Regions from separate parts of the Micromonospora ureilytica genome, predicted to be linked through region 3. Evidence: riboswitches for the same ligand, from Rfam matches in the RefSeq annotation. Region 3 holds a riboswitch; each other region holds the start of a gene.
The links. A riboswitch is a leader RNA that binds a small molecule or an ion and turns the genes downstream of it on or off. The one in region 3 is predicted to bind cobalamin.

Region 1 (7,096 bases), 1.2 Mb from region 3:
GACGCACGCGTGCGCGCGGTCAGCGATCTCAGCCTCACCGTCCGGGCCGGCGAACTGTTGGCCATCGTGGGCGAGTCCGGCTGCGGCAAGTCCGTCCTGGCCCACGCCCTGCTCGGCCTCCTGCCCGGCAACGCCACGACCACCGGCCACGCCGTGCTGCACCACCCCGGCGCCGACCCGGTCGACCTGGTCACCTGCGGCCAGCGCCACCTGGCCCGGCGGGTACGCGGGCGTCGGGTCGGGCTGGTCCCGCAGAGCCCGGCCACCGCCCTGAACCCGGTCCGCACCGGACGGCGACTGCTCGCCGAGACGCTGCGGGCGCACGGCCGTGACCGCGCCGACGCCGACCACCTCGCTGTCGACGTCGGGCTCGACCCGGCGGACCTGGACCGCTACCCCCACGAGCTGTCCGGCGGCATGGCGCAGCGCCTGGTCACCGCGCTCGCGCTGGCACCCGACCCGTCGCTGCTCATCGCCGACGAGCCCACCACCGGGCTGGACCGGCCGCTGGTCGACCACACCCTCGACCTGCTGCGCCGTCGCTGCGACAACGGCGCCTCCGTCGTGCTCATCACGCACGACCTGGCCGCCGCACGCCGGGTCGCCGACACCGTCGCCGTGATGTACGCCAGCCGCATCGTGGAACACCGGGACACCGACGAACTCTTCACAGCGCCGACCCACCCGTACGCCTCGGCGCTGCTCGACGCCCTGCCGGACCGGGCCTTCCGGCCGGTGCCGGGCGACCCGCCGATGCTCACCGCGCTGCCCCCCGGGTGCGCGTTCGCGCCCCGCTGTCCACGCCGCACCGACACCTGCGCGGACCGACCACAGCCGACGCCGGTCACCGGTAGCGGCACGGTGGCCTGCCACCACCCGATCGTTTTCGGAGCCGTCACGTGAGCAGCACGCACCTCCTCGCCGACCGGGTGACAGTCGGGTACGGCCGCCAGGTCGTCCTCGACGACGTCACAGTGCGGATCGACCGGGGAGAGACTGTCGGACTGCGCGGGCCGTCCGGCTGTGGAAAGTCGACACTGGCCCGGGTCCTGGCCCTGCTGCACCAACCCGATCAGGGCCGGGTCAGCATCGACGGCACCGCTGTCGACGCCGTCCGGTACGCCGTGCCGGTCGCCCTACGGACCCGCGTCGCCGCCCTGTTCCAGAGCCCGCGCGCGGCCGCCGACCCTCGACTGAGCCTCACCGACCTGATCGCCGAACCGCTGCGCGCCACCCGGACGCCCGAGTCGGTGGTCCGGGAACGGGTGGCCGAACTCGCCGACCTCGTCGGCCTCACCGCGGATCTGCGCGGCCGGCGTCCCCACGCGGTGTCCGACGGGCAGCTGCAACGCGCCTGCCTCGCCCGTGCCCTCGTACACCGCCCCGACTACCTGCTCTGCGACGAGGCCACCGCGATGCTCGACGCCTCGACCCAGGCGCACGTCGCCGCCGTCATTCGCGATTACCAGCGTACGCAGCGCGCCGGTGTCCTGGTCATCACCCACGACCAGACCCTGCTGGACCGCTGGAGCGACCGGATCGTCGACCTCGATCGTCCGGCGTACGAGACGGTCTCCTCGAAATGAGCGGTGGACGCTGCGGCGTCCGCTGGGTCCCACCATGTGTGGGACCCAGCGGACCGTCAGGCGGGCGGTGACTGGGCGGTGTCGGCCAGGAGCAGGGACAGCTCCCGGACCAGGTCGTCCATCGTCTGCCCGCTCTGCGCCTTGACCAGGCCGAGCGCGAGGTCGGCCAGGAGATAGAAGCCGAGGGTACGGGCCTGCTCAGAGCTGAACGCCGACATCAGCGCCTCGGCGCCAGCGAGGTCACCGCGGTGTTTGGCCGCGATGACCCCGGCGGCGCGTTGCACGATCTCGGCGGCCTCGGGGGTGTACCCGCTCACGCCGGGTCAGATCTTCGGGGTCGCGGCGCGGGCGGCGTCGAAACGGGCGGTGACGTCGGTCCAGTTGACCAGGTGCCACAGCCGGTCCACGTAGTCCGGGCGCACGTTGCGGTACTGCAGGTAGTAGGCGTGCTCCCAGGCGTCGAAGACCAGGACCGGGGTGGAGCCCTGCCCGACGTTGCCGTGGTGGTCGTAGACCTGCTCCACGATCAACCGTTGGCTCAGCGGCTCCCAGGCAAGCACGCCCCACCCGGAGCCCTGCACGCCCTTCGTCGCGGCGGACAGCTGGCCGGCGAAGCCGTCGAAGGAGCCGAAGTGCTCGTCGATCGCCGCCGCCAGCTCACCGTCGGGACGGTCACCGCCGTCCGGGGACAGGTTGTTCCAGAAGATCGAGTGCAGCACATGCCCGGACAGGTTGAACGCGAACGTCTTCTCCAACCCGACAAGCGTCGCGTAGTCGCCCTTGTCCCGAACCTCGGCAAGCCGGTCGAGCCCATCGTTGGCGCCCTTGACGTACGCGGCGTGGTGCTTGTCGTGGTGCAGCTCCAAGATCTCCCCGGACATGGCGGGCTCGAGTGCCCCGTAGTCGTAGGGCAGGTCGGGCAGGTTGTACACGGCCATCAGGTACGTCCTCTCACTGCTGCCATAGTTTGGCTGTTGCCATTATCTTGCAACAAGGGCCCGCATGTCGGGAGGGGGCGCGATCGATAGTCGAAAGGTCGGACCGGACGCCGTACGATGGGCGGCAGTGCTGGTTCGCCCCACCGTCGTGGTGGGGCGTCGTAAGAGGGAACCCGGTGCAAGACCGGGACTGCCCCGCAGCGGTGAGCGGGAACGACCGCCGTCATACGCACTGGACACGTGAGCGTCTGGGAAGCGACGGCCAGTAGGAGATCGGTGCACGCCGATCGTGCCCGCGAGTCCGAAGACCTGCCCGCACCGCGTACGCGTCCGCGTACGCCGCCACCGGCCTCTCGGGAGGGCCTGAGCGAGGCCCGGTCATCGGCCGGTGCCCTGCCGTTTCCTTCCCGTGTGGTCGGGGGTAGACCTCGAGGGAAGGACACCCGTGACCACACCGTTTGGGCTGAGCACCGTGCTCGGCTACCCCCGCATCGGCCCGCACCGAGAGCTCAAGCACGCCGTCGAGTCCTACTGGGCCGGCCGGATCGACGCCGACGCTCTACAGGAGACCGCGGCCGGCCTGCGCGCCGAGGTGTGGCGCTCGCTGCGCGACGCCGGTCTCGACGCCGTGCCGTCGAACACGTTCTCGTTCTACGACCAGGTGCTCGACACCACGGTCCTGATCGACGCGGTACCGGACCGTTTCCGCCACCTCGGCCTCAGCGACCTGGACACCTACTTCGCCATGGCTCGCGGCACGGCACGGGAACCGGCTCTGGAACTGACCAAGTGGTTCGACACCAACTACCACTACCTGGTGCCGGAGGTCGGCCCGGACACGGTGTTCACCGCCCGCCCCGACAAGGCGGTGCGGGAGTACGCCGAAGCCAAGGCCCTCGGCGTCGCCACGCGGCCGGTGCTGGTCGGGCCGGCGACCTACCTCCTGCTGTCCAAGGCCACCGGAGACACTCCGGAAGGGTTCCGGCCGTTCGACCGACTCGATGACCTCGTCGCGGTCTACGCCGACATCCTCGGCACGCTGGCCGACGCTGGGGTCGCATGGGTCCAGCTCGACGAGCCCGCGTATACCGCCGACCGCACCTCGGACGAGATCGCCGCGCTGCGTGCCGCGTACCGTCGGCTCGGCAGCGTGGAACACCGGCCCCGGTTGTTCGTCGCGTCGTACTTCGGTGACCTCGGCGACGCGCTGCCGGCGCTGCTGGGCACTCCGGTCGAGGCGGTGGGCATCGACCTCGTCGCCGGGCCGGCGAACCTGAAGAGGCTCGCCTCCGCCGGGCCGCTGCGGAGCAAGACGATCGTCGCGGGGCTGGTCGACGGGCGCAACATCTGGCGTACGGACCTGCGCGCCGCCACCGCGACCGGGGCGGTGCTGACCGGGCTGGCCGACCACGTCGCGGTGTCGACGTCGTGCTCGTTGCTGCACGTGCCGGTGGACCTGGCCGCCGAACCCGACCTCGATGACGACCTGCGTGCCCGGCTGGCGTTCGCCCGGCAGAAGGTCGACGAGGTCGTGGCGCTCGGACGCGCCCTACGCGACGGCGTCGGCGTCCTACCCCCTCCCCCACCCGCCGCACCGGCAGCCTGGCGCAACGACGCGGTCCGCGCCCGCCTCGACGCGCTGCGGCCCGAGCACGTACGACGGGGGCCCTACGCGGAGCGAGCCGCCAAGCAGCAGGCCCGACTGGGCCTTCCGCCGCTGCCCACCACCACCATCGGGTCGTTCCCCCAGACGCAGGAACTGCGCCAGGCCCGGGCGGCGCACCGGGCCGGCCGCCTCGACGACGCCGGTTACGCCGAGCGGATGCGCGCCGAGGTCGCGCACGTCATCGCAGTGCAGGAACGACTCGGGTTGGACGTGCTGGTGCACGGCGAGCCGGAACGCAACGACATGGTGCAGTACTTCGGGGAACAGTTGGCCGGGTTCGCCGCCACTGTCAACGGCTGGGTGCAGTCGTACGGCTCCCGCTGCGTCCGCCCACCCATCATCTACGGCGACGTCACCCGGACCGGCCCGATGACCGTCGCCTGGTCCACCTACGCGCAGTCGCTGACGAACCGGCCGGTCAAGGGCATGCTCACCGGCCCGGTGACGATCCTGGCGTGGTCGTTCGTCCGCATCGACCAGCCCCTCGTCGACACCGCCAACCAGGTCGCCCTGGCCCTGCGCGACGAGGCCCGCGACCTGGAGGGCGCCGGCATCCGCGTCATCCAGGTCGACGAACCCGCCCTACGGGAGACGCTGCCGCTGCGCCGGGCGGATCAACGCACGTACCTGGACTGGGCCGTGGGGGCGTTCCGCCTGGCCACCAGCGGAGTCGCCGACGCCACCCAGATCCACACGCACCTGTGCTACTCCGAGTTCGGTGAGGTCCTGCCCGCGATCGACGCCCTCGACGCCGACGTCACAAGCATCGAGGCGTCCCGGTCGAAGATGGAGATCCTCGACGACCTGCGCACCACCGGCTACCAACGCGGTGTCGGGCCCGGTGTGTACGACATCCACTCCCCCCGCGTACCGGAACAGGCGGAGGTCACCGACGCCCTGCGTCGCGCCGTCGCCGCAGTGCCCGCCGACCGGCTCTGGGTCAACCCCGACTGCGGCCTGAAGACCCGCGGGTACGCAGAGATCGAACAGGCCCTGACCCGCCTCGTCGCGGCCGCCGCCGAAGTCCGCAGCACGCTCACCTGAGCGCACGGTGGGGCGGCGCGCCGCCCCACCGTGGCCCCTGGCTTCGCGGCGCCACCGATGTCCGTCCCGGCCGGTCCGGCGCGGCAGCGTCAGCCGACGTCGAGGGGCACCCGCCGAGCGCGGGAGTCTGGGCGGCCGCCGAGGATGCCGGCGAGGATCTCCGCGCCGTCGACGACCCTCGGGCCGGGGCGGTTGAAGTAGGCAGGCCCGTCGACCACCCACACCTGCCCCCGACGGACCGCGGGCAGGTCCGCCCAACCGGGTTGCGCGGTCGCCACGGACAGCTCGTCGACGGTTCGCTCGGGCGTGAACCCGCACGGCCCGAACACCACCACCTCGGGAGCCAGGTCCGCGACCACCGACCACAGGTGCGGGGTGCTGTGCGCGCCCGGCCCGAGCAGCAGCGACCGCCCGCCCGCATGGGTGATCTGCTCCGGAACCCAGTGCCCGCCAGGCATCAACGGGTCGAGCCACTCGACGAACAGCACAGTCGGCGCTCCGGGCACCGGCCCCGGCAACGCGGCGAGGCGACGCTCGGCGTCGGCTCGGATCTCCGCCGCCCTGCCTTCGGTACCGGTCAGCGCGGCCACGGCATCGACCGTGTCCAGGATCCCGTCGATGGTCCTCGCCTCCAGGGACATCACAGTGGTGTCGAGATCGATCAGACCAACCGCGTCGTTGACCCGCTGGTAGGAGACCGCACACACGTCGCACAGATCCTGGGTCAGAATCAGATCCGGCTTCAACCCCTCCAGCAGGGCGACGTCGAGCTGGTACAACGACGATCCTCGGTGCGCGTCACCGGCGATCGCCGCCGAGATCTCCCGGCTCGTCAAAGTCTCCGGCAGGGACGTCGCGGTCACCGTCGGAATGTCGGCCAGAGCCCCCGGCGGCCAGTCACACTCGTGGGTACGCCCGACCAGGTGCCCGGTCAGGCCAAGCATGGCCACGATGTCCGTGGCCGCCGGCAACAGGGAAATGATCCGCACAACCGCCTGCCTACCAGGCGCGACCGATCCACGTCCACTCCCCGACAGCGAGACCACGGCGGCCATCAGTGTGGTCAACGACCGTCTCAGCTCAGCACGCCTCGACTGGTTTGCGGTAACGGGGTTGCCAAGCGGTCACGCGGTATCCCGCCTTCTCGTACAACCGAACGCTGTTGTTCGGATTTTCCGCGACCGTGCTGAGTCGGGCCGTCGAGACTCCCGCTTCCGCCAAGATGCGGAGCGTGCGCCTCATCACCGCAAGACCGACGCCCCGCCGGCGCCACGCGGTGCCGACGGCAACCCACGGCGTCCGGGCGGTGCCGTCGGCCTGCAACTCGTTCACCACGACCGCCGCGATGTCGTCCCCCGCCCACACGACGCACCAGATGTCGATGTCCTGGACGTCGCGGAGGTACTCCTCGTAGGTCCTGGGCCGGTAGCCGTCGCGTGCTCCCGCGAAGCACTCCTCGATCACCTGGTGGATCTGGGGGTGGTGGGCATCCTCGACCGGACGTTGGGTGAGCCCTTCGGGCAGCCGAATGTCGCCGTCCGGTAGACCGTTCAGGTCGTGGGCCATGTCAACGGCCGTGAACGCGACCCGGTAGCCGCGAGCTGTCAGCAGTGCCAGATTGCCCGGTTGGTGCTCGCCCACGTTCGCGCCGAAGACGCTCCGGCCGCCGACCGGCCTGCTGCCGTCGAACTCGATGGCACGTGCCTCCTGCCAGCGCAGCATGGCGCTGCCGATGCCCCGTCGGCGCCACGCTGGTTCCACACATCCGCTCAGCAGGTAGACCCGGGTATCGGCCGCTTCGGACCACCAGTCCATCCAGGTGAAGCCGATAATTCGCCCCGAGTCGGCTTGGGCGATCAGAC
Region 2 (7,096 bases), 640 kb from region 3:
CGGACGTCGTCGATGGTGACCCGGTCCCGGCCGTGCCAGGCGGCGTGGGCGAGGGCGGTACGGGCGGTGACGATGTCGGCCCGCATCCCGTCCACGTCGAACGCCGCACACACCTCGGCGATCTGCCGCAAAGCGGCGTCCGGCAGGCGTACCCCGGGAAGTCGGCGGCGGGCGGCGACCACCTGGCCGGCGATCTCCGCGTCGGCGTCGGCCCAGCGGGCGGCGAAACCGACCGGGTCCGCGTCGGCGGCCAGCCGGCGGCGGACCACCTCGACCCGGATCTCCGGGTCCCGACTGGCACCCACCTCCACGGTGAGCCCGAACCGGTCGAGCAGCTGCGGGCGCAGCTCCCCCTCCTCCGGGTTCATCGTGCCGACCAGCAGGAACCGGGCCGCGTGACTGACCGAGACGCCCTCCCGCTCGACGTGGCTGCGGCCCATCGCCGCCGCGTCCAGCAGCAGGTCGACGAGGTGGTCGTGCAGCAGGTTGACCTCGTCGACGTAGAGCACCCCCCGGTGCGCGGCGGCGAGCAGGCCCGGCTCGAAGGCGCGTACCCCCTCGCCGATCGCCTTCTCCAGATCCAGCGCGCCAACCACCCGGTCCTCGGCGGCGCCCACCGGCAGCTCGACGAGGCGGGCCGGGCGGGTCTCGGCGGCGGCGTCGGCCGGGTGCGGGCCGTCCGGGCAGGCCGGGTCGGGCTCGGCCGGGTCACAGCCGAAACGGCAGCCGGCCACCCGGCGCACCGGCGGCAGCAGCGCGGCGAGCGCCCGCACGGCTGTGGACTTGGCGGTTCCCTTCTCACCACGGACCAGCACCCCGCCGATCGCCGGGGACACCGCGTTGAGCAGCAACGCCAGCCGCATGTCGGCCATGCCGAGCACCGCACTGAACGGGTAGGTCGTGGTGGTGGTGACGGTCTCGGTCATGCCCGGTCCTCCAGGTCGCCCTCGCTGGCCAGGTACGTGTCGCGCAGCCGGTCGAGGGTGGCCGGTTCCGGCTTGGCCCACAGCCCCCGGTCGGCGGCCTCCAACAGCCGTTCGGTGATGCCTCGCAGCGCCCACGGGTTGGACTTCTCCAGGAACTCCCGGGTCGTGTCGTCGAAGAGGTACGCGGCGGCCAGGTGCTCGTACATCCAGTCGTCGACCACCCCGGCGGTGGCGTCGTAGCCGAACAGGTAGTCCACCGTGGCCGCCAGCTCGAACGCGCCCTTGTAGCCGTGCCGGCGCATCGCGGCGATCCACTTCGGGTTGACCACCCGGGCCCGGAACACCCGTCGGGTCTCCTCGCCCAGGGTGCGGGTGCGCACGTCGTGCGGCATCGCCGAGTCACCCACGTACGCCTGCGGTGACGTGCCGGTGAGGTGGCGGACCATCGCCACCATCCCGCCGTGGTACTGGAAGTAGTCGTCGGAGTCGACGATGTCGTGCTCGCGGGTGTCCTGGTTCTTCACCGCCACCGCGATCCGGGCGAACGAGCGCTCCATGTCGGCGCGCGCCTCCCGCCCGTCCAGGCCCCGGCCGTACGCGTAACCGCCCCACACCGCGTACACCTCGGCCAGGTCGGCGTCGCTGCGCCAGGTCCGGGCGTCGATCAGGGGCAGCAGCCCCGCGCCGTACGCGCCGGGCTTGGAGCCGAAGATCCGGGCGGTGGCCCGCCGCTCGTCGCCGTGCTCGGCGACGTCGGCGGTGACGTGTGCCCGCAGGTAGTTCTCCTCGTCCGGCTCGTCCAGGGCGGCGACCCGCCGGACGGCGTCGTCGAGCAACGCCACGACGTGCGGGAACGCGTCGCGGAAGAAGCCGGAGATGCGCACTGTGACGTCGACGCGGGGCCGGCCCAGCTCGGCGGTCGACACCACCTCGACACCGGTGACCCGCCGGGACCTGTCGTCCCAGACCGGCCGGCAGCCCAGCAGCGCGAGCACCTCGGCGATGTCGTCGCCCTGGGTCCGCATGGCGCTGGTGCCCCACACGGTCAACCCCACCGAGCGGGGGTACGCGCCGGTGTCGGCGAGGTGCCGGGCCAGCAGCGAGTCGGCGAGGGCCACCCCGACGTCCCAGGCGTTGCGGCTGGGGATGGCCTTCGGGTCGACCGAGTAGAAGTTGCGGCCGGTGGGCAGCACGTTGACCAGGCCGCGGGTGGGTGAGCCGGACGGGCCGGGCGGCACGAACCTGCCGTCCAGCGCCCCGAGGGTGTTGGTGAGCTCGTCGGTGGTCCGGTCCAGTCGGGGCACCAGCTCGGTGGCGGCGAAGTGCAGCACCGCGGCGACGTCCGGGATCGACCGACCGGTCACCTCCGCCACCACGGCGTCGACGGTGTCCACGGCCCAGCCCAGGGTTTCCATGCCGACGACCAGCCGCCGCGCGAGGGCCTCGATGAGGTCGATCGCGTCGGCGGCGGTGCCGGCCGGTCCGTCCACCACGTCGGTCAGCGCCGGGGGAAGCGCCAGGCGCTGTCCCGGCGTCGCGAGCAGCTCCTGCTCGTCGAGGGAGTACGCGACGGCGAGGGCCTGCCGCAGGCCGGGCAGGGCGCGGGCACCGCCCCAGATCTGTGGGGCGCGCAGCACCGCGAGGACCAGGTTGACCCGTGGCTCGCCGGTGGGCGCGTCGGCGAGGATGTGCAGCCCGTCGCGGATCTGCACGTCCTTGACCTCGCAGAGGTACCCGTCGAGGTGCAGCACGAAGTCGTCGAAGTCGTCCGCGTCGGGCATGGCCTCGGCGTGCAGGTCGTGGTGCAGCTCGGCGGCGCGCACCAGGTCCCAGATCTGGGCCCGCACGGTGGGCACCTTGGCCGGGTCGAGGGCCTGCACTGTCGCGTACTCGTCGAGCAGTTGCTCCAGTTTGGCCAGGTCGCCGTAGGTCTCGGCGCGGGCCATCGGCGGGACCAGGTGGTCGACGACCACGGCGTGCGCCCGCCGCTTGGCCTGGGTGCCCTCGCCGGGGTCGTTGACGATGAACGGGTACACCAGCGGCAGGTCGCCGAGGACCGCGTCGGGCGCGCAGTCGGCGGCGAGGCCGAGGCCCTTGCCGGGCAACCACTCCAGGGTGCCGTGCTTGCCCAGGTGCACCACGGCGTCCGCGCCGAAGCCGCCGTCCGCGACGGGCGCTGTCAACCAGCGGTACGCGGCCAGGTAGTGGTGGCTGGGCGGCAGGTCCGGGTCGTGGTAGATGGCGATCGGGTTCTCCCCGAAGCCGCGGGGCGGCTGGATCAGCAGCACCACGTTGCCGAAGCGCAGCCCGGCGAGCACGATGTCGCCGCCCTCGGTGTACAGCTCGCCCGGTGGCTCACCCCAGTGCTCCCGCATCCGCTCGCGCAGCTCGGCCGGGACCTGGTCGAACCAGCGCCGGTACGTCGGCCCCGGTATCCGGGCCTCGGCGGCGGCCAACTGCTCCGGGGTGAGCCACTCCACGTCGTGACCACCGGCGGCGATCAGCGCGTGGATCAGCGCGTCGCCGTCGTCGGGCGGCGGCGCGTCACCCAGGTCGTAGCCGGCCTCGGCCAGCGCGGCGAACAGCCGGACCGCCGAGGCCGGGGTGTCCAGCCCGACGGCGTTACCGACCCGGGCGTGCTTGGTGGGGTACGAGCTGAGCACCACGGCGACCCGCTTGTCGGCGTGCGGCACGTACCGCAGCCGGGCGTGACGCACCGCGATCCCGGCGACCCGGGCGGCCCGCTCGGGGTCGGCGGCGTAGACCGAGAGCCCGTCGGCGTCGATCTGCTTGAACGAGAACGGCACTGTGACGATCCGGCCGTCGAACTCGGGGATGGCCACCTGCATGGCGGCGTCCAACGGGGACAGGCCGGCGTCGCTGTCGGCCCACTGCGCGTGCGTGCTGGTGAGGCAGAGCGCCTGGATGACCGGAACGTCCAGGGCGGCCAGGGCGCCCACGTCCCAGGCGTCCTCGTCGCCGCCACCGGAGGCGTCCGCGGCGACCGCGCCGCCGGCCGCGAGCACCGTGACCAGCAGGGTGTCACAGCGGGCGAACAGCCCGAGTGGGCCGGCGCCGGCGGTCAGCCCGCGCAGTGAGCCGCAGAAGATCGGCAGCGGGTTGCCGCCGGCCTTGTGGACGGCGTCCGCGAGCACGTCGACGAAGTCGGTGTTGCCGGCGAGGGCGTGCGCCCGGTAGAAGACGATTCCCACTGTGGGCCGGCCCGGATCGGTGGGGTGGTCGCCGTGCACGCCGTACGACGGGGTGGGTGTGGGCGGGGCGAACCCCTCACCGGTGAGCAGCACCGTGTCGGACAGGAACCGGGCCAGCTGCCCCAGGTTTTCCGGCCCGCCCTCGACCAGGTAGGCCAGCGCCTGGGTGACGACTCCGGACGGCACCGTGGAGATGGCCATCAGCTCCGCGTCGGGGAGCGCCTCGCCGCCGAGCACGACCGTCGGCACGCCGGTGGCGAGCACCGCGGCGAGGCCGTCCGGCCACGCCTGCCGACCGCCGAGAAGGCGTACGACGACGAGGGCGACGCCGTCGAGCAGGGCGGGCACCTCCTCGACGGTGACCCGCGCGGGGTTGGCCAACCGGTAGTCGGCGCCGCTGGCACGGGCGGCCAGCAGGTCGGTGTCGGCGGTGGACAGCAGCAGGATGCGCACGGCAGGCTCCGGAAAGTGACGTCCTGGGCCGCCACGAGGGCGACCGGGGACGATGCGGGTGGGTACGGCGTCAGCCGGTACGACGGCCCGGGCGAACGGCGCACCGACGCGGGCGTCGGGGCCGGACAGCGTCGGGCGATCAGCTCAACGGTGCCGGTGGCCGGTGTCCTTGGAACGCACTGCCTGGAGCGCAATACGACGATGATCGTCGATGAATGAGACGCCGTGCGTCATCGGGTCCTCCTCGGGTGTCCACGCCCTGGGGTACGTCCCGACGGCCGAAGTATCCTGGCTTCCGGATCGACGCTCTCCCCCGGCCTTCCAACCGCAGACACACGGCCGTGACTCACGAGGGGGGATCGCTCCCCGGTGACAGTGGCGGGACCGCGTCGGAATTGCACCGACTTCCTTCACTGCCGTCAGGCCGCGAATGCTGCCACACCGCCGCGCCGCCGGTCAACGCGGACCCCGGCGTCGCCCGGCCACGCCCACCACATTGACCTGCGGAAATATCGGTGCGCGGGGGTCGAGTGTTGCCGTGGCAGGGGTGGGGTGGGGTGGTGCGGTAGCAGGGGGCGAGTGTCCACGCGGGCCCTTTGGAGCTGATGTCGTAAACGATTCAGCCGCCTTGACTCCCGGCTGGGACGTACGGCGATGTCACCAACGATTCAGCTCCAAAGGAGCCGAACGACACACGCCCGGAGCGAAGCGACGCCCGCCCAGGGCCGAGCGACGCCAGGGTCAGCGGGCGTGGCGTTCCGGGTGGGCCCGGCTCCAGGTCCGCATCCGCTCCGGGTAGCCGGTGCGCGCTGCCTCGTACAGCGGCACCGCGTGCTTGCGGGCGATAGTGCCGGCCGCACGCGGCGTTCCGGTACGGCGGCGGATCCACTCGCCGTCGTGGGCGATCGCCACCACCGTGGTGTCCGTCGCGGTCGTCTCCGGCTCCAGGTAGAACTCCACCCCGCGCCGGGTGGCGACGAACGCCTCCAGCGCCGCGAGGTCGTCGCGGGTCGCCTCCCGGTCCAGCTTCGTCGGGGTTGCCTCGGCACCCCGCGACCGGCGGTTGAACCAGCTCATGCCCCGCCCCTCTCCTCGACGCCCCTCCAGTGCAGCACCCATTCCTGGCAATACGCTGCACGCCGGATGGGAGACAGCTGACCTGCGTCGGGAAGGCCGGGTGGAACCCGCGGCGGGTGGGCGGTGTCATGAGTGTGATCCGAACGGAGGCTCCCCTGGACGACGAGGCGCTCGTCACCCGCGCTCGGGCAGGTGACCTGGAGGCGTACAACCTCCTGGTCGCCCGGCACACCGCGTCCGCGTACCGGACGGCGGTGCTGCTCGGCGCCGGCTCGGACTCCGAGGACGTCATCCAGGAGGCGTTTGTGAAGGCGTACCGGAAGTTGTCCCGTTTTCGCGGCGACTCGTCGTTCCGGTCGTGGCTACTCACGATCGTCGCCAACGAGACCCGCAACCTGCACCGCTCCCGTGGCCGGCGCGACGGGCTCGTCCTGCGAGCGGCGGCAGCGGACCCGGCCTCCGAGGTCGTCGAGGACGACGCGGTCGGCGCGGTCCTCGCCGGGGAGCGCCGGGCGTCGCTGGTGCAGGCCCTGCGACAACTGCCGGTACGCGACCGTGAGGTGATCGTCTGCCGATTCTTCCTCGATCTCACCGAGGAGGAGACGGTGGCGGCTCTGGGCTGGCCCCGGGGCACTGTGAAGTCGCGCACGTCCCGGGCGCTGGCGAAGCTTCGCGGCCTGCTCGACAGTGCGGAGGTCCGGCATGGGTGACCTCGAACGGGAACTGCGTGACCTTTCCGCCTGGCTGGAAACGCCCGAGCCGCCCGACGTGCGCGCCCAAGTCCGCGCACGGCTCGACAGGCCCGCGCGTCGGTGGCGTGCGCTCGTCGCGGCGGCGCTCGTCGCCCTGATCGTGGCGGTGGTGTTGCCGCCGACGCGGGTGGCCATCGCCGACGCCGTCGCGGGGCTGCTGCGCTTCGCCGGTGTCAGCATCGCCACCGCGCCCGCCCCGACGCCGCCCGGCGGCACCGCGTCGCCGTTGCCCGGGCAGCGGGCCGTCGCCCTGGACGAGGCGCAACGGGCAGTACGGTTCCCGATCCGCCTGCCGGCGAGGCTGGGCCCACCCGAGCGGGTGCTGGTCGCCGGTCCGGACGCCACGGGCCGGTACCGGGTGGCGACGCTGCTCTACGACGGGGGCGCGCTGCGTGTCGACGCGTTCGACGGTCGCCTCAACCTGTCCTTTCACAAGGAGGTCATCCCGCCGGGTGCGGAGTGGGTCCAGGTCAACGGCGACTTCGCCGTGTGGGTCGACGGCCCACACGTGCTGTCCTACGTGGATCGGGCGGGCGGAATCCGCAGTGAGACCGCCCGACTGGCCGCCTCGACCCTGATCTGGCAGGACAACGACGTGAGCTACCGGCTCGAGGGCGACCTCACCAAGACCGAGGCGATCGAGATCGCGGGCTCACTGCGCTAGGCCGTGTCTTCA
Region 3 (7,096 bases):
GCGCCAAGCCAGGGATAGTGCAGCCGCGTGGGGCGGGCCGTGTTCACGGCCCGCCCCACTCCGGGACGTTGCCGGCCGGGGCATCTCGCCCGGAGACATCAGCTACGTGCTCACGCCGCGCTCAGTCGGAGCTGCCAGCGCGTGCCCTGGCTGGTGAGCCGGACGATCGCCAACGGCTCCACGTCCACCTGCCGGTAGGTCGCCGTCGGCAGGCCGAGGGCGTGCACGACCGCGACCCGGATCACCAGCGGGTGGGTGACCGCGACGACGCGTCGACCGGCGCCGCGGTGCTCGTCCAGCCAGCGACCGACCCGATCCCGTACGGCCGTGACCGATTCACCGCCGTGCGGCGCGGAGTCCGCGTCGGACAGCCAGTCGTGCAGCGCCTGCGGGTGTGTACCGGCGATCTCCTCAAGCGACAGTCCGGACCAGTCGCCGTAGTCACAGTCGGCCAACGCCGCCTCGATGGTCGGCAGCAGGCCCAGGGCGTCGGCGGTCTGTCGGGCCGCCGCCGTCGGGCTGGACAGGCAGGTGTCGTGCACGCCGAGGGGCCCACGCCGGTCCGAACCCGCGTGGGCCTGGGCGAGGACGGCACGAAGGCCACCCTCGTCCAGGCCGTCGTCGGTGCCGCCGAAGCGGGCCCGACGCAGAGCGGCGGTGTGACCGTGGGCGACCAGCCGGAGGCTGGTGCCGGTCACGTGCTCGGCAGTGCGGTGCCGGCCCGGCGACGCCGCTCGTGGTGCATCAGGGCCGCGAACAGCAGGCCGATGCCGGTCCAGAGCACTACCTGGGTGCCGAGCGAGGCCAGCCGGAAGTTCCACAGCAGGGTCGCGGGGAAGTCCGCCGGTACCTCCTGGAAGGACGGCATCACCACGTACGACACTGCCGTGACCAGCAGGAACCCGCCCACGGCCGCGGCGGCGCGCTGCCACGTCGGCGCCTGGCCGCCCACCGACCGGTAGCCCAGCGAGCCGGCCCACACGGCCACCAGCCCGAGCACCACCATCAACAGGTAGGTGACGGTCCGCTGGTTGATGGTGGCCGGGTCGCCGACCGCCGGCGGGTTCGCCGGGTACTTGAGGAACGGCACGATCACCGCGCCGAGCAGCGCCGCGCCGGCCAGCAGCAGGCCCGACCGCCCGCCGTCGTCGCTGCGCCGCCGACGGGACAGCAGGACGTACGCCGTGGCCAGCAGACCACCCATCGCGGCGCCGAACAGGCCGGTGGCCAGGAACAGGCCGCCACGCTGACCCGTCCGGCTGACCAGGGCGTCCTCGTGGTCGTGCGCACCGGCGGCGGGCTCGGCGTGTGCCGCCGCCGCCTCCTCGATGGCGATGGCCGCCTCGACGTGGGGTTCGCCGGCGACGTACGCGAACGCCCCGGCGAGCAGGCCGGCGATCAGACCGGCGAGCAGCCCGCGGACGAGGACGGCGACGAACGGGGGAGCGGTGGTGGTGTTCAGTGGCACGGGACACCCAGCAGGTGCCTGCCGTCGTGCATCAGCTCGTGCAGGTACATCCCGCTGCGCGACACCGCCCCCTGGTCGAAGGCGACGAGGTAGGCCAGCAGGGTGAGCACGGCAACGGTCGCGAGAGCCGTCCACAGGAGACGTGCGCTGCCGGCGGGGTGCACCACCGGTTGGCTGGAAGCGGAACTAGACATGAATACACGAACCTCCCCAGGGATGACGCGTCCCCATCGCAAGGCTGCGGACGACCGAGCGTCCTGGCTCGCGGCCCCCAGTTGAGGTGGGGGAACCGCTCACAGTGGCGCGACCGCGCCGGATTCACACCGGCTTCCCTCGCGTCGCCGCAGATAGTGGGTCGACGGTATCGGGGCCACCTCAGGCGGTCAACCCGGGCCCCGCGCCCGCAGGGCGCCCGCGCACCGGAGCTTCTTACGAGCCGGACCAGCGGTCGGTGCCGGCGGATTCGTCTGACCAAAAGGCGACTCGGTGGGAATCCGGTCCGGCGCGCGTTCCGCGGCCCGGGAACAGCCTGTTACCGCTAACATGGTCAACCTGCCAGATCGACTCTGTGGCTCCGGGTCTACCCGGAGGGGTTCGGTCGGTGGCGGGGCGGGGTGTGGGGTGAACGTGAACACGCCAGGACGGGTCCGATGACGACCGGCGAGGTCGCGCGACGGCCGGGAATCGTCGACGCGCATCATCACCTCTGGGTCCGGGCGCGGCACCCGCAGCCCTGGATTGATCCGCACACCATGGCCGCGATCGACGACGACTTCACCCCTGTCGAACTCGCCCCGGCGACCCGGGCCGCCGGGGTCACCCAGACCGTGGTCGTGCAGTCCGTCGCCGTCCGGTCGGAGACGCCCGAGCTGCTCGGTGTCGCGGCCGACGATCCTCTCGTCGCCGGGGTGGTCGGCTGGGTCGACCTCACCGCCGCGGAGGTCGGCCGTCGTCTAAATCGACTGCGGAAGGGGCGGGGCGGCGAACGGCTGGTCGGGATCCGCCACCTGGTCCAGTCCGAGCCCGACCCGGCCTATCTCGACCGCCCCGAGGTGCGGCGGGGCATCGCCGCGGTCGGCGCCGCCGGCCTCGCCTTCGACCTCCTGGTGCGCCACGGTCAGCTGCCGGCGGCGACCCGGCTCGTCCGCGACCTGCCCCAGGTGCGGTTCGTCCTCGACCACCTCGGCAAGCCCCCGCTCGGGCGCGGCGATCTCGCTGACTGGCGCCGCGACCTCCGCGCGTTCGCGGCCGAGCCCAACACGACGGCGAAGCTCTCCGGCCTGGTGACCGAGGTGGACGGCGCGTCCTGGACGGCGGCCGACCTGCGGCCCGCTGTCGAGCACGCCCTCGACGTGTTCGGGCCGGATCGGCTGATGTTCGGCTCGGACTGGCCGGTGTGCCTGCTCGCCACCTCGTACACCCGCTGGGTCACGGTCCTCGGCGACCTGCTGGACCCGCTGTCGGAGGGCGAGCGGGCGGCGATCTGGCGTGAGACCGCCGGCCGGGTGTACCAACTGGCCCCCTTCTGACCCGGCAGCGGGTTCCGAACTGGGGACATAGGATGTTATCGATAACATGCTAGCGACGGCGGCCGATGGCGTTTGGTCAGATGTATGCCTTCGGCGGTGCAGGTAACGATGGCAAAACACGCCCGTAAGACCTTGGCAACATACGTGAATGCGTGGGAAGGTAACGCCTGATCGGGGCAAACATCCGACCTATCTCGAGGGTCGTGCGGGCGCGTTGCCGCACTGCCATCCGAGCAGGGTCGGTCGCGCACAGGCGTTCGGCTCGTCGGCGGGTCCCCGTCGGGTGCCAGCGCCACGCTTGGGGAGGTCAGGTCCGACGATGAGTAGCGCCGAGGCAACCGCCGGCACGCAGCGCGGCGAACTCAGCGACTGGTTCCGGGAACGGATCTCCCACGCCGTCTCCGAGTTCACGGCCGCGACCGCGTTGGTCGTCCTGTTCATCGCCTTGACCTTCGCGAGTCCGTACTTCCTGACCGCGGACAACCTCTTCAACATCGGGGCGCAGACGGCGGTGATCGCCATCATCGCCACGGCCCAGACGATGGTCATCATCACGAAGGGCATCGACCTGTCAGTGGGGTCGGTCGCCGCGCTCGCCGGCGTGTTGGGCGCGATGGTCGTGCGCGACCTCGGCTTCTCGCTGTGGGCGGCCACGGCCGTGGCGATCGGCGTCGGCGCGCTGGCCGGGCTGTTGAACGGGCTGCTGGTGACGGTGGCCCGGATCCCACCGTTCATCGCGACGTTGGGGACGATGTCCGTGGGCCGCGGCCTCGTCTTCATCATCACCGGCGCGGTCGGCGTCTACGGCCTGCCCCGGTCCTTCCAACTGCTCGGCAACGGGGAGATCCTCGGCATTCCGTTCGCCGTGGTGATCACCGTCCTGGTCGCCGTCGGGGTCGCCTTCCTGCTCTCCCAGACCCGCTTCGGTCAGCACACCTACGCGATGGGTTCCAACCTGGAGGCGGCCCGCCGCTCCGGCATCCGGGTGGGGCGCCACCTGACCGGGGTGTACGTGCTGGCCGGCGTCCTGGTCGGGCTGGGCGGCATGATCGCCGCCTCCCGGGTCAACTCCGGCCAGCCCAACTATGGGATCTCGCTGGAGCTCGACGTCATCGCCGCCGCGGTCATCGGCGGGGCCAGCCTGTTCGGCGGGCAGGGCCGGATCGTCGGGACCATCATCGGCGCGTTCCTCATCGCCCTGGTTCGCAACGGCGCCGTCCTGCTCGACATCAGCATCCACTACCAGCAGGTGATCGTCGGCGTGATCATCTGGGCCGCCGTCTACTTCGACCAGTACCGCCGCCGGCGGCTGGAATCACGGGGTTGACATGCCATTCCGAGAGTCCGAACGAGGAAGGACACAAACCATGGCACACACCACCACCAGCCGGCGGACGCGAGGACGACTCCTGCGTGCGCAGGCGATCCTGGCCGCGGCCGCCGCGACCGCCCTGCTCAGCGCCTGCGGCGGGGTCGAGGTCCGGGACGGCGGCGACGGCGCGACAAAGGACGCGAGCGGCCCGTTGAAGCTCGCCGTCGTACCCAAGGCGGTCGGGGCGGACTACTGGAACACGGTCAAGGCGGGCGCGGAGTGCGCCGCGCAGCGCGCGGGGGACGTCACCGTCCAGTGGGACGGGGTGACCGCCGAGACCGACGTCGAGGGGCAGGTCAACCTGATCCAGAACTTCGTCACCAAGAAGGTCGACGGCATCGTCTACGCGGCGACCGACTCCAGCGCGCTGGCACCGGCGACCGACAAGGCGCTCAGCGCCAACATCCCGGTCGCCATGATCGACTCTGGCACCAGCCCGCAGCCGTCGACCGTGCCCCTCTTCGCCACCGACAACCGCGCGTCGGCGACCGAGGCGGCGAAGCTGCTCGCCACCGAACTCGGCCCCGGAAACCACGAGGTGGCACTCGTCGAGTTCCAGCCCGGATCGCAGACCAACACCGAGCGGGTCGACGGCTTCAAGGCCGGCCTCGCCCAGTACCCCAACCTGAAGCTGGTCGGCCAGCAGCCGAGCCGCAGTGATGTGAACGAGGCCCGACGGGTCACCGAGAACATCCTCACCGCCAACCCCAAGCTCGCCGGCATCTTCGCGGCCAACGAGCCGAGCGTGCTCGGTGCCGCGCAGGCCATCCAGGCGGCCGGCAAGTCCGGCAAGGTGGTCATCATCGGCTGGGACGCGGCCCCGGACGAGATCGCCGGAGTGCGCAACGGCCAGATCTCGGCGCTGGTCGTGCAGAACCCGTTCAAGATGGGCTACTTCGGCGTCGACAAGATGGTCAAGCACCTTCGGGACAAGGCGCCCCTGGCGTCGGCCGACACCGGCGTCACGTTCGTCACCAAGGAGAACATCGACTCGGCGGAGATCAAGGCGGTGCTCGAGCCCAGCTGCGCCAACCCGCCGGTGCAGTGATGGGCGGCATCCCAACGGCCACCGCCGACAGCGATCAGCAACCCACCGACGCGGAACCGCCGGCCCTCGAAGCCCGCGGCATCGTCAAGCGGTTCGGGCACGTCGAGGCGTTGCGTGGCGCCGACTTCATGGTCCGCCGGGGTGAGGTCGTCGCGCTGATCGGTGACAACGGTGCAGGAAAGAGCACGCTGATCAAGACCCTGTCCGGCGTGCATCCGCCGGACGAGGGCGAGATCCGGATCGGCGGCCGTCCGGTCCAGTTCTCCACTCCGGTCGATGCCCGGCGTGCGGGGGTGGAGACCGTCTACCAGGATCTCGCCGTCGCCGACGACCTCAGCGTGGCCGCCAACCTGTATCTCGGCCGGGAGATCCTCCGCTCCGGACCACTCGGCCGGCTCGGGCTGTTGGACAAGCGCGCCATGCGACAGGGCGCTGCCACGGCCCTCGACGAACTGGGCGTACGCATCCCCCGGGTCACCACCCCGATCGCGATGCTGTCCGGTGGGCAGCGGCAGTGTGTCGCGGTGGCCCGCGCCATCATCTGGGCGACAAACGTGGTCATCCTCGACGAGCCCACGGCGGCGTTGGGCGTGGTCCAGACCGGACGGGTGCTCGACGTCGTCCGGCGTGCCCGCGACGCCGGCATGTCGGTGGTGTTGGTGAGCCACAACATGCCGCAGGTGCTCGAGATCGCCGACCGGGTCGAGGTGCTGCGCCTCGGCCGACGCGCGGCCCAACTACGCGCTGACGAGGTCACCACCGATGACCTGGTCGCAGCGATGACCGGCAGCACCAGCGCGGATCGGGACGAGAGGTGACGGTGGCCGCCCACCGGGTCGCGCACGATCTCGCCCGTCAGGCGACCCGGCGCGCCGCCGGGTCGCCGCTGCGGCTGGGCCCACTGGGCTTCGGCGCCTCACAGGGTGGCAATCTCTACCGGGCGACTTCGGACGAGCAGTTCGCCGCCGCGGTGGACACCGCGTGGGCGGGCGGCATCCGATACTTCGACACTGCACCGCACTACGGGCTGGGCCTGTCCGAAACGCGCCTGGGCGCGGCCCTCCGCTCCCGCCCGCGCGAGGAGTACGTGGTGTCGACGAAGGTCGGCCGGCTGCTCGTGCCGTCACCGGAGACGGCGCACCGGCGGGATCCGGAGGGGTACGACGTTCCCGCCGATCATCGCCGGGTCTGGGACTTCAGCCGCGACGGCGTGCGCCGTTCGTTGGAGGCGAGCCTTCGGCGCACCGGCCTGGACCGGATCGACGTGGTGTATCTGCATGATCCGGACGAGCATTGGGAGCAGGCCGCGCGCGAGGCGATCCCGGCGTTGGTGGAGTTGCGGGAGCAGGGCGTGATCGGTGCGGTCGGGGCCGGGATGAACCAGTCCGCGATGCTGGCCCGCTTCGTGGCGGAGACCGACGTGGACGTGGTGATGTGCGCCGGCCGGTACACCCTGCTGGAGCAGGGCGCGTTGACCGACCTGCTGCCCGTCGCGCAGGCCCGCCGCGTCGGTGTGGTGGTCGCCGGGGTCTACAACTCCGGGCTGCTGGCCCGGGACATGCCGGCGACCGACGCCGTCTACGACTATCAGCAGGCGCCGGCAGAGGTGATCGACCACGCCCGCCGGATGGCGCGGGTCTGTCAGACGTACGGCGTCACGTTGCCCCAGGCGGCGTTGG
Region 4 (7,096 bases), 1.3 Mb from region 3:
GCGTCTCGCCGCTAGCCCGCATGACCAGGTTTGCCGTGGCCCAGCTGGCCGCCGCGAACAGCGTCAGCGCGAAGCCGATCACCGTGGCGTGGCCGCCGCTGCCGATTGCCAGCACCCCGATCCCGACCGATCCGACCAGTACGCCGGCCACCTGCGCCCGCGCCGGCCGCTCGCCGAGCACTGCCGCCGCCAGCAGCACCGACATCAGCGCCTGCGCCTGCAGCACCAGCGAGGCCAGACCGGCGGACATGCCGGCTGCGAGCGCAGTGAACAGTGCGCCGAACTTCAGGACGCCGAGCACCAGCCCGTAGGCGATCACGTAGCGGAGGCGGGCGCTGGGGCGTGGCACCAGGAAGACCACCGGCACCGCCGCCGCGACGAAACGCAGCGCGGTCAGCACGAGCGGCGGCAGGTCGCGCAGGCCGAGCTCGATGACGACGAAGTTGACGCCCCAAATGGCGGCGACGAGCACGGCGAGAAGTCGGTGCGATGTTTTCACGCCGGCTACGCTGCCGGAGGAAATGCTTAAGGACCAGTTCAATGTTCTTCACTGCCGCTGTAGCGTGGCTACATGAATCTTGACGCACGTCGGCTCCGCGTGCTGCACGAGGTCGCGCTGCGCGGCAGCGTCACCGCCGCCGCCGCGGCGCTGCACGTGACTCCGTCGGCGGTCTCACAGCAGCTCGTCCAGCTGTCCCGTGAGGCCGGGCACGAGCTGGTCGAGCGGGCCGGGCGCGGGATCGTCCTCACCCCGGCCGGCCAGGTCCTGGCCAGCCACGCGAAGGACGTGCTGGACGCGGTGGAGCAGGCGGTGGCCGGGCTCGCCGCGCTCCGCCACGGGGTCAGCGGCACGGTGCGGGTCGGTGCGTTCGCGTCCGCGGCCGGCGCGCTAGTGGCACCCGCCGCCGCCCGCGCGCGGGCGAAGCACCCAGAGCTGGACGTGCGGGTGATCGAGGCCGAAGACCAGCAGAGCCGCCTCGACCTGCGCTCCGGCTCCCTCGACGTGGTGGTGCTGCAGGAGTACGACCACGTGCCCGTGCCGCTGGTCGACGACCTGGACCGGCATCCGGTCACCACCGACCCGATGCACCTGATCACTCCAGTCGATTGGCGCCGTCGCACCGGACGGCTGAGCGAGCTACGTGACCTGCCATGGATCGCCAGCGCCGAACACACGCCGTGCCTGCGGTCCACGTTGCACGCTTGCCGGCTCGCGGGCTTCGAGCCGGACATCCGGCACCGTGCCGTCGACTTCGCGCTCACGCTGGACCTCGTCGCGGCCGGGCTGGGCGCTGCGCTGGTGCCGGAGCTGGCGCTGCGCCACGTGCCACCCGGGGTGCACGTGGAGCCACTGGTCGAGCCGGTCACCGAGCGACGCATCTTCGCGGTCACCCGCGCCCTCGGCGGCACGCCGCAGCGGCCCGCGGTGGACGCCCTCCTGGCGGAGCTGAGCGGCCCGGCCGGCGTCCCCCATGGCAGCTTCCGCCGATCATCGCCTGACGTACGTGCTTCGACCGCCGATCGATGCATGCGGCCATGATCGGGGCAACAAGATGCCGCCAGTCTGCACGCGCTCCTGTGGTCGACCTGGTGCGACCGGCCTGAGCGTCTCACCGCCGCCGGCGTCCCCGACCAGGTCGGGTTCGCGCTGACCGTCGCCGAGAGCCGCCGACTCCTCAACGCCTTCGTCCTCGCCACATCGCTCTCGCCAGAGCACACCCTGCACTGGTCCCGCTGGCGACGAACATCCCAAGCCCGCGCCCGCCGATCCCACTACCAGCGCAGACAGGCCAAGTGACGTTGGAGTACTAAGCTGTTTCGATGTCCATTCGGGCGGTCAGTCCATCGCGGATCTGGAAGAGGTGGACGAAGCGCGCCGTCGACAACGGCGACCCTTCCGGCGTGCGGACCGTCTGGTCGACACGAACCGCGATACGCCCATCACCCAGCTCGACCGGCTCGCTGGGCTCGTCGTGGGTGTGGACCCGGGTCCACTGCTCAAGCCAGTAGCGGCGGAGCGCATCCTTGCCGTGCAGCCTGACATCGCCGTCCGGCCAGTCGACGTCGTTGGTCAGCAGGGCGAGCAGGCCGTCGGCGTCCCGGCGGTTGTAGGCGGCGTACATGCGCCGCACCAGCTCCGGCGGCCTGGTCATGAGAGCCCGGTCAGGATGTCGGCGACGGCCTGCGGGTCGGACAGGAACGGATGGTGGCCCGTCGGCAGTTCGACGACCTTGCCGGCGCGGCGGGAGAACTCACGCTGCGCCGATGCTGGGGTGCCGCGATCGTCGGCGCACACCACATACGTTGTCGGCAGGTCGCGCCACGCCACCTGCCGCACCGGCTGCTGGGTGACGGCAATCGTCTGCCGGATCAGGCGAGCCGCACCCTCGCGGACGATGTCCGGCGGGCAGTCCTGCATGAGGGTCTCGGCGAACAACTGCGGTACCGCGCCGAACGTGCCGCCCTCAGGGTCGAAGTCGAGAAACGGCGGCGGTTCCGGAGCGCCAAAGGTCGACAGCGACTCGCCCGGCTCGGGCAGATAGCTCGACACAAAGACCATGTGCCGCACCGATGCGACGCCCACTGCGGCCTCGGCCGCGACGATCCCGCCATAGCTGTGTCCCACGACCACCGTCGGCTCATCGCCCGCGGCCAGCACCGCCCGCACCGCCGCGACGTCCTCCGGCAGGCCGGGACCGTTCGAACCGGCGGGCCGGTCGCCCTCACCGCAGCTCGGCAACGCCGGCGCGACGCTGCTGATGCCCCGCTCGCGCAGTGCTTCGGCGGTCGGGTGCCACCACCAGACGCCGTCCCGGACACACGCACCGTGCACGAATACCACTCGCATCTCTGACTCCTTCTCCGCTGGGATCAACGTTAGACGTACCGCCAGTTACGTGAAAAAGTGTGGCGGTGGGACGTCACAAACAACCCGAGATCCGCGACCGCATCCTCGACGCCTGCGTCGATCACGCGCTCGCCCACGGCCTGCCCGACCGTCTCGAACCGTTGGTGAAGGCGACGGGCTGCTCGACCCGCATGCTGATCTACCACTTCGGGACGCGCGACGCGCTGCTGCGCGAGACCCTGCGCCGGGCGCGGCAGCTTCAACGCGAGTTCTACGGCGACCTGTTGTCCCCCAAGCCGGGCGAGCCTTACCTGAGCACGCTGCGGCGCGCGTGGCAGGCCATCACCGGCCCCGAGGGCCGCCCCTACCTCAGCATGTTCGGCAAGCTCCGCCAGGACGCTGAACAGCAGTTGTGGCCGAATTTCCGGCGCGAGGCCACCACCGACTGGCTGCAGCCTCTCGAGGACGGCATGCGTACCGTCGGCCGCCCCGAACTCGCCACCCTGGTGCTGGCCGTCATCCGCGGCCTCATCATGGACGTCGAGGCCACCGGCGACACGCCACGAGCCGATCGCGCCTTCGACGATTTCCTGGACGCGCTCGTCCTGGGACATCGGTTAACCGCGCCTCAACGTCGATACGCAGACGCACTCTCTTCGACATGAGCCGACTCCGCCCTACCGCCTCCGCGGGGTGCCAGCGCTGACGCCTTCGGGTCCACCGAAGAGGTCACCACAGAGGATGCGCTGCTCATGGCGCCGCGAGTGGGATCGGTGTCTCAGATGACGGAACTACGGCGGACTCCAGCAAGCTCACCCGCAACGCTCCACATCGATCTACGGCACGTGCAGGCGCAGCGTGAGGCAACCCGAGACGCCAGCCGGCATCAGCCACCCTGGGAACAACGCCACCTGACCACTTCGCCTTCACGAACGGCTCTGCTCAACCGGCGACGTCCACGATGACCTTGCCCTCGGCGGTGCCGTCCGCGACCAGCCGGTGGGCGTCCATGACCGTGTCGAGCGTGAACTCGCGCGGATCCAGTCGCGGGCGCAGGGCACCGGCATCGGCCAGCGCCGCGATCTCGCGCAGGATGTCGCCGTGGTGTTCGCGGCCGCGCCCGGTGAGCATCGGCAACAGGGTGAACACCCCGGAGTAGGTCGCGCCTCGGAACGACAGCGGGGCGAGCGAGTGCGACCCCCAACCCAGTGCGCTGACGACGTGCCCGTGATAGGTGCGTACCGCCGCGAACGACGCGTCGAGCGTCGCGCCACCGACGGTGTCCACGACGATGTCGAACCCCTCGCCGCCGGTGTGCCTGTCGACGTACTCTTCGACCTTGCTCGTGGTGTAGTCGATCGGCACGGCGCCCAGGCTCTCGATCACCCGCATGCTCGCCGGCCCGCCCGTGGCGTACGCATCGGCGCCGCGCGCCTGGGCAAGCTGCACGCCCACGTAGCCAACCCCGCCGGCACCGCCGTGCACCAGCACCTTCTGCCCGGCGTGGACTCCGGCCCGGTCGACCAGCCCCTCCCAGGAGGTGACCGCCGCCAGGGGCAACGCGGCGGCCTCCCGCATCGAGAGTGCCTTCGGCTTGCGGGCCAGCAGTCGAGCGTCCACGGCGGCGTACTCGGCCAGTGAACCCTGGAGGTCGCCGACGCCCCCGCAGAGCCCGTACACCTCGTCTCCCGGCGCGAAGCTGGTCACCTCCGTGCCGATCGCCGCGACGACGCCGGCAAGGTCCAGGCCGAGCACCGCAGGCAGCTCGACACGCGCGTGCGCGGCCTTTCCTGCCTGGATCTTCGTGTCGAGCGGGTTGACACCGCTGGCGACGATCCGCACCAGCACCTGCCCGCGCTTGGGAGTGGGTTGATCGATCTCCTCGACCGTCAGCGGAGCGTCGAACTCCCGCAGCACCGCAGCGCGCATAGCCATCCACACTCTCCGTGATCGAGGTTTCACGTGGACGCTATCCGACCGGATAGGCGGCGGGGCGGGTTCCTCGGACCGCGCCAGCGCCGCAACGGGCGGACCGCGCACGGGTCAGCCGTCGTCGGCGCCGTCGAGCAGCGCGCGCCGCAGCGCCAGCCGGTGCTCCCGGCGGATCTCCGCCTCCCGGTAGCGTCGCCGGTCCCCGTCGGTCTCCGGTAGCAGCGGCGGCACGGTACGAGGCTGGCCGTCGTCGTCGATGGCGACCATGACCAGGTGGGCGGTGGCCACGTCGGTGGGCGGCACCGCCCGGTCCCACCGGTCGGCGGTCACCTTGACCGCGACCTCCATCGAGCTGCGGCCGGCCCAGGTGATCCGGGCGTCGACGTGCACGACGTCGCCGACCCGCACCGCGCGGAGAAACGCCGTCTCGTCGATGGCGGCGGTCACCGCCGGCCCGTCGGAGTGCCTTGCGGCGACCACACCGGCGACGGAGTCGATGAGGTTGAGGATCCGGCCGCCGTGCACCGTACCCATCAGGTTGGTGTGGTGCTGGTCCATGATCTGCGAAAGGGTCAGGTGCGACGCCGACGGCGCTCGGCCGGCGATCGTGGTGGTGTCGTGCACAGCGGTAGTCCGTCCCTCGGGAAACCACACCGCCGGGTCGCGGACACACGCTGACGAGGACCTGGCCGCGCACCACACGCACGGCCCGTCACCCGCTCAGCCCACCCGCGAGGCCGACGGCAGCGCACACGGTTGTGTACGCGGCGCCGGCAGGTCTTCGGACTCGCGGGCCTGACCGGTGGTGCCGGTCCCCTACTGGCCGTCGCTTCCCAGGCCACATGGCCCAGTGCTGATGACGGCGGTCGTTCCCACTCACCGCTGCGGGGCAGCCCCGGATTTCCACCGGGTTCCCTCTTACGACGCCCCGCCGGTCACGACGGGGCGAACCAGCGCCGTCGGCAGCATAGCTGGCCAGGGGATCTGTCCATCCGGGGCGTCCTGCCGCGGCGACGGATGGCCTGATCGTCAACTTTTGTCATCTGAGGAAGAAGATCCTCACCTATTGAAAAAAGTCTCGCGAGGGTGAGGATATCCAGATGCGTCGTCTCCCCCAGACTTGCGGGCGGGTGGTCTCGGGCCTCCTCGCGTTCCTCCTCGCCTCGGCGGTCGCCCTCCTCGCGTCCGCCCAACCCGCCGCAGCTCACGGGACGCTCGCCATGTCCACACCGGCGAGCGGCGCCACCGTGCGCGAGCCGTTGACGTCGGTGCAGCTGTTCTTCACCGAGAAGGCCGCCGCCAACGCGTTCTTCACGATCACCGCCCCGGGCGGCACCCGTGTCGACAACGGCTGGTCGCAGGGGGAGCCGAAGCCGCTGGAGAAGCCGGTACGGGAGTACTTCCTGGTCAACGGGCAGTTCGAGCCACGGGAGTACACGACGGGGTTCCCCGCGGTGGTGTCGGTCGCCCACCTGCCCGCCAAGGGCCAGTACTCGGTGAGCTACCTGTCGGTCGCCTCGGACGGCGACACCGTGCGGGGCACCCTGACCTTCCGCTACGACGGGCGGGTGACGGCAGCGCCGAAGGGGTGGAGCCCGCCGTCGACCCAACCGGACCCGGCGCTGGTGGCCGCCAGCGAGCAGCACAACACGTCCGGGCAGGCCTCGGCGGTGCCGACCACAGCGGACGATCCGTCGAGCCCGCCGGCCGCAGCGGCCCCGTCGACCGGGTCGACCGAGAAGAGCGGTCCAGGGGCACTGGCCTGGGCCGGCTGGGCGGCGGCTGTCGCGGTGGCCGGGGCGGTGGCCGGGTTCGTCGTCTGGCGTCGCCGATCCGCCGGCACACCCACCGGTCGGGGCCGTACCTCGGCGGCGGCCTCCGGCCGACGCGGCGGCGGCGCCCGTGCCACGAACAGGACCGGCACTGGCAAGACCGTCGGCGGCAAGGCTGCCGGGGACAAGGCTGCCCGGGACAAGGCCGTCGGCGGCAAGGCCGGCGCTGGCAAGACCGTCGGGGGCAAGGTCGGCGTCGTCGCGCGTACCGCGAGCGACAGGCGGCGGCCCGCCACCGTGCCGGCGGCGCGCAAGGGCAACACGGTCGTCACGGCCCGTACGGGCGTTGCTGTCGATCCGACGCCTACCGATCAGGTGACCGAGGCCCTCGCCAGCACGGACGGCGAGCCGACGGTCGACCCCGGACCGCAGCCCGACACGGACCTCGCCGCCGCGACGCCTGGGTCCCGGTTGAGCAACACCCACCTGGCGCTGTTCGTCGGTGGCCTGGTGATCGCTCTGTTGGCCGGGTTCGGGTTGGCCC

Region 1: another riboswitch for cobalamin. It lies ahead of metE (5-methyltetrahydropteroyltriglutamate--homocysteine S-methyltransferase); the one in region 3 lies ahead of IW248_RS12025 (CbtB domain-containing protein).
Region 2: another riboswitch for cobalamin. It lies ahead of cobN (cobaltochelatase subunit CobN); the one in region 3 lies ahead of IW248_RS12025 (CbtB domain-containing protein).
Region 4: another riboswitch for cobalamin. It lies ahead of IW248_RS06215 (acyl-CoA thioesterase); the one in region 3 lies ahead of IW248_RS12025 (CbtB domain-containing protein).

What each region holds. Positions count from the first base shown of each region.
Region 1 is NZ_JADOTX010000001.1:1,483,647-1,490,742, reverse strand. Features, by position in the region: gene IW248_RS06525 (ABC transporter ATP-binding protein) at 1-903, shown strand, start outside; gene IW248_RS06520 (ABC transporter ATP-binding protein) at 900-1,586, shown strand; gene IW248_RS06515 (superoxide dismutase) at 1,643-1,903, opposite strand; gene IW248_RS06510 (superoxide dismutase) at 1,910-2,524, opposite strand; cobalamin riboswitch at 2,639-2,855, shown strand; gene metE (5-methyltetrahydropteroyltriglutamate--homocysteine S-methyltransferase) at 2,970-5,234, shown strand; gene IW248_RS06500 (ABC transporter substrate-binding protein) at 5,324-6,223, opposite strand; gene IW248_RS06495 (GNAT family N-acetyltransferase) at 6,315-7,096, opposite strand, start outside.
Region 2 is NZ_JADOTX010000001.1:2,036,231-2,043,326, reverse strand. Features, by position in the region: gene IW248_RS08950 (magnesium chelatase subunit D family protein) at 1-926, opposite strand, end outside; gene cobN (cobaltochelatase subunit CobN) at 923-4,591, opposite strand; cobalamin riboswitch at 4,851-5,027, opposite strand; gene IW248_RS08940 (hypothetical protein) at 5,333-5,668, opposite strand; gene IW248_RS08935 (RNA polymerase sigma factor) at 5,797-6,378, shown strand; gene IW248_RS08930 (hypothetical protein) at 6,371-7,084, shown strand.
Region 3 is NZ_JADOTX010000001.1:2,674,908-2,682,003, reverse strand. Features, by position in the region: gene IW248_RS12040 (GH92 family glycosyl hydrolase) at 1-1, shown strand, start outside; gene IW248_RS12035 (histidine phosphatase family protein) at 111-698, opposite strand; gene IW248_RS12030 (CbtA family protein) at 695-1,468, opposite strand; gene IW248_RS12025 (CbtB domain-containing protein) at 1,459-1,662, opposite strand; cobalamin riboswitch at 1,698-1,843, opposite strand; gene IW248_RS12020 (amidohydrolase family protein) at 2,119-2,997, shown strand; gene IW248_RS12015 (ABC transporter permease) at 3,317-4,324, shown strand; gene IW248_RS12010 (ABC transporter substrate-binding protein) at 4,365-5,417, shown strand; gene IW248_RS12005 (ATP-binding cassette domain-containing protein) at 5,417-6,235, shown strand; gene IW248_RS12000 (aldo/keto reductase) at 6,232-7,096, shown strand, end outside.
Region 4 is NZ_JADOTX010000001.1:1,421,635-1,428,730, reverse strand. Features, by position in the region: gene IW248_RS06245 (EamA family transporter) at 1-472, opposite strand, end outside; gene IW248_RS06240 (LysR family transcriptional regulator) at 572-1,540, shown strand; gene IW248_RS06235 (nuclear transport factor 2 family protein) at 1,809-2,153, opposite strand; gene IW248_RS06230 (alpha/beta hydrolase) at 2,150-2,848, opposite strand; gene IW248_RS06225 (TetR/AcrR family transcriptional regulator) at 2,914-3,513, shown strand; gene IW248_RS06220 (zinc-dependent alcohol dehydrogenase family protein) at 3,791-4,783, opposite strand; gene IW248_RS06215 (acyl-CoA thioesterase) at 4,892-5,338, opposite strand; cobalamin riboswitch at 5,536-5,750, opposite strand; gene IW248_RS06210 (copper resistance CopC family protein) at 5,881-7,096, shown strand, end outside.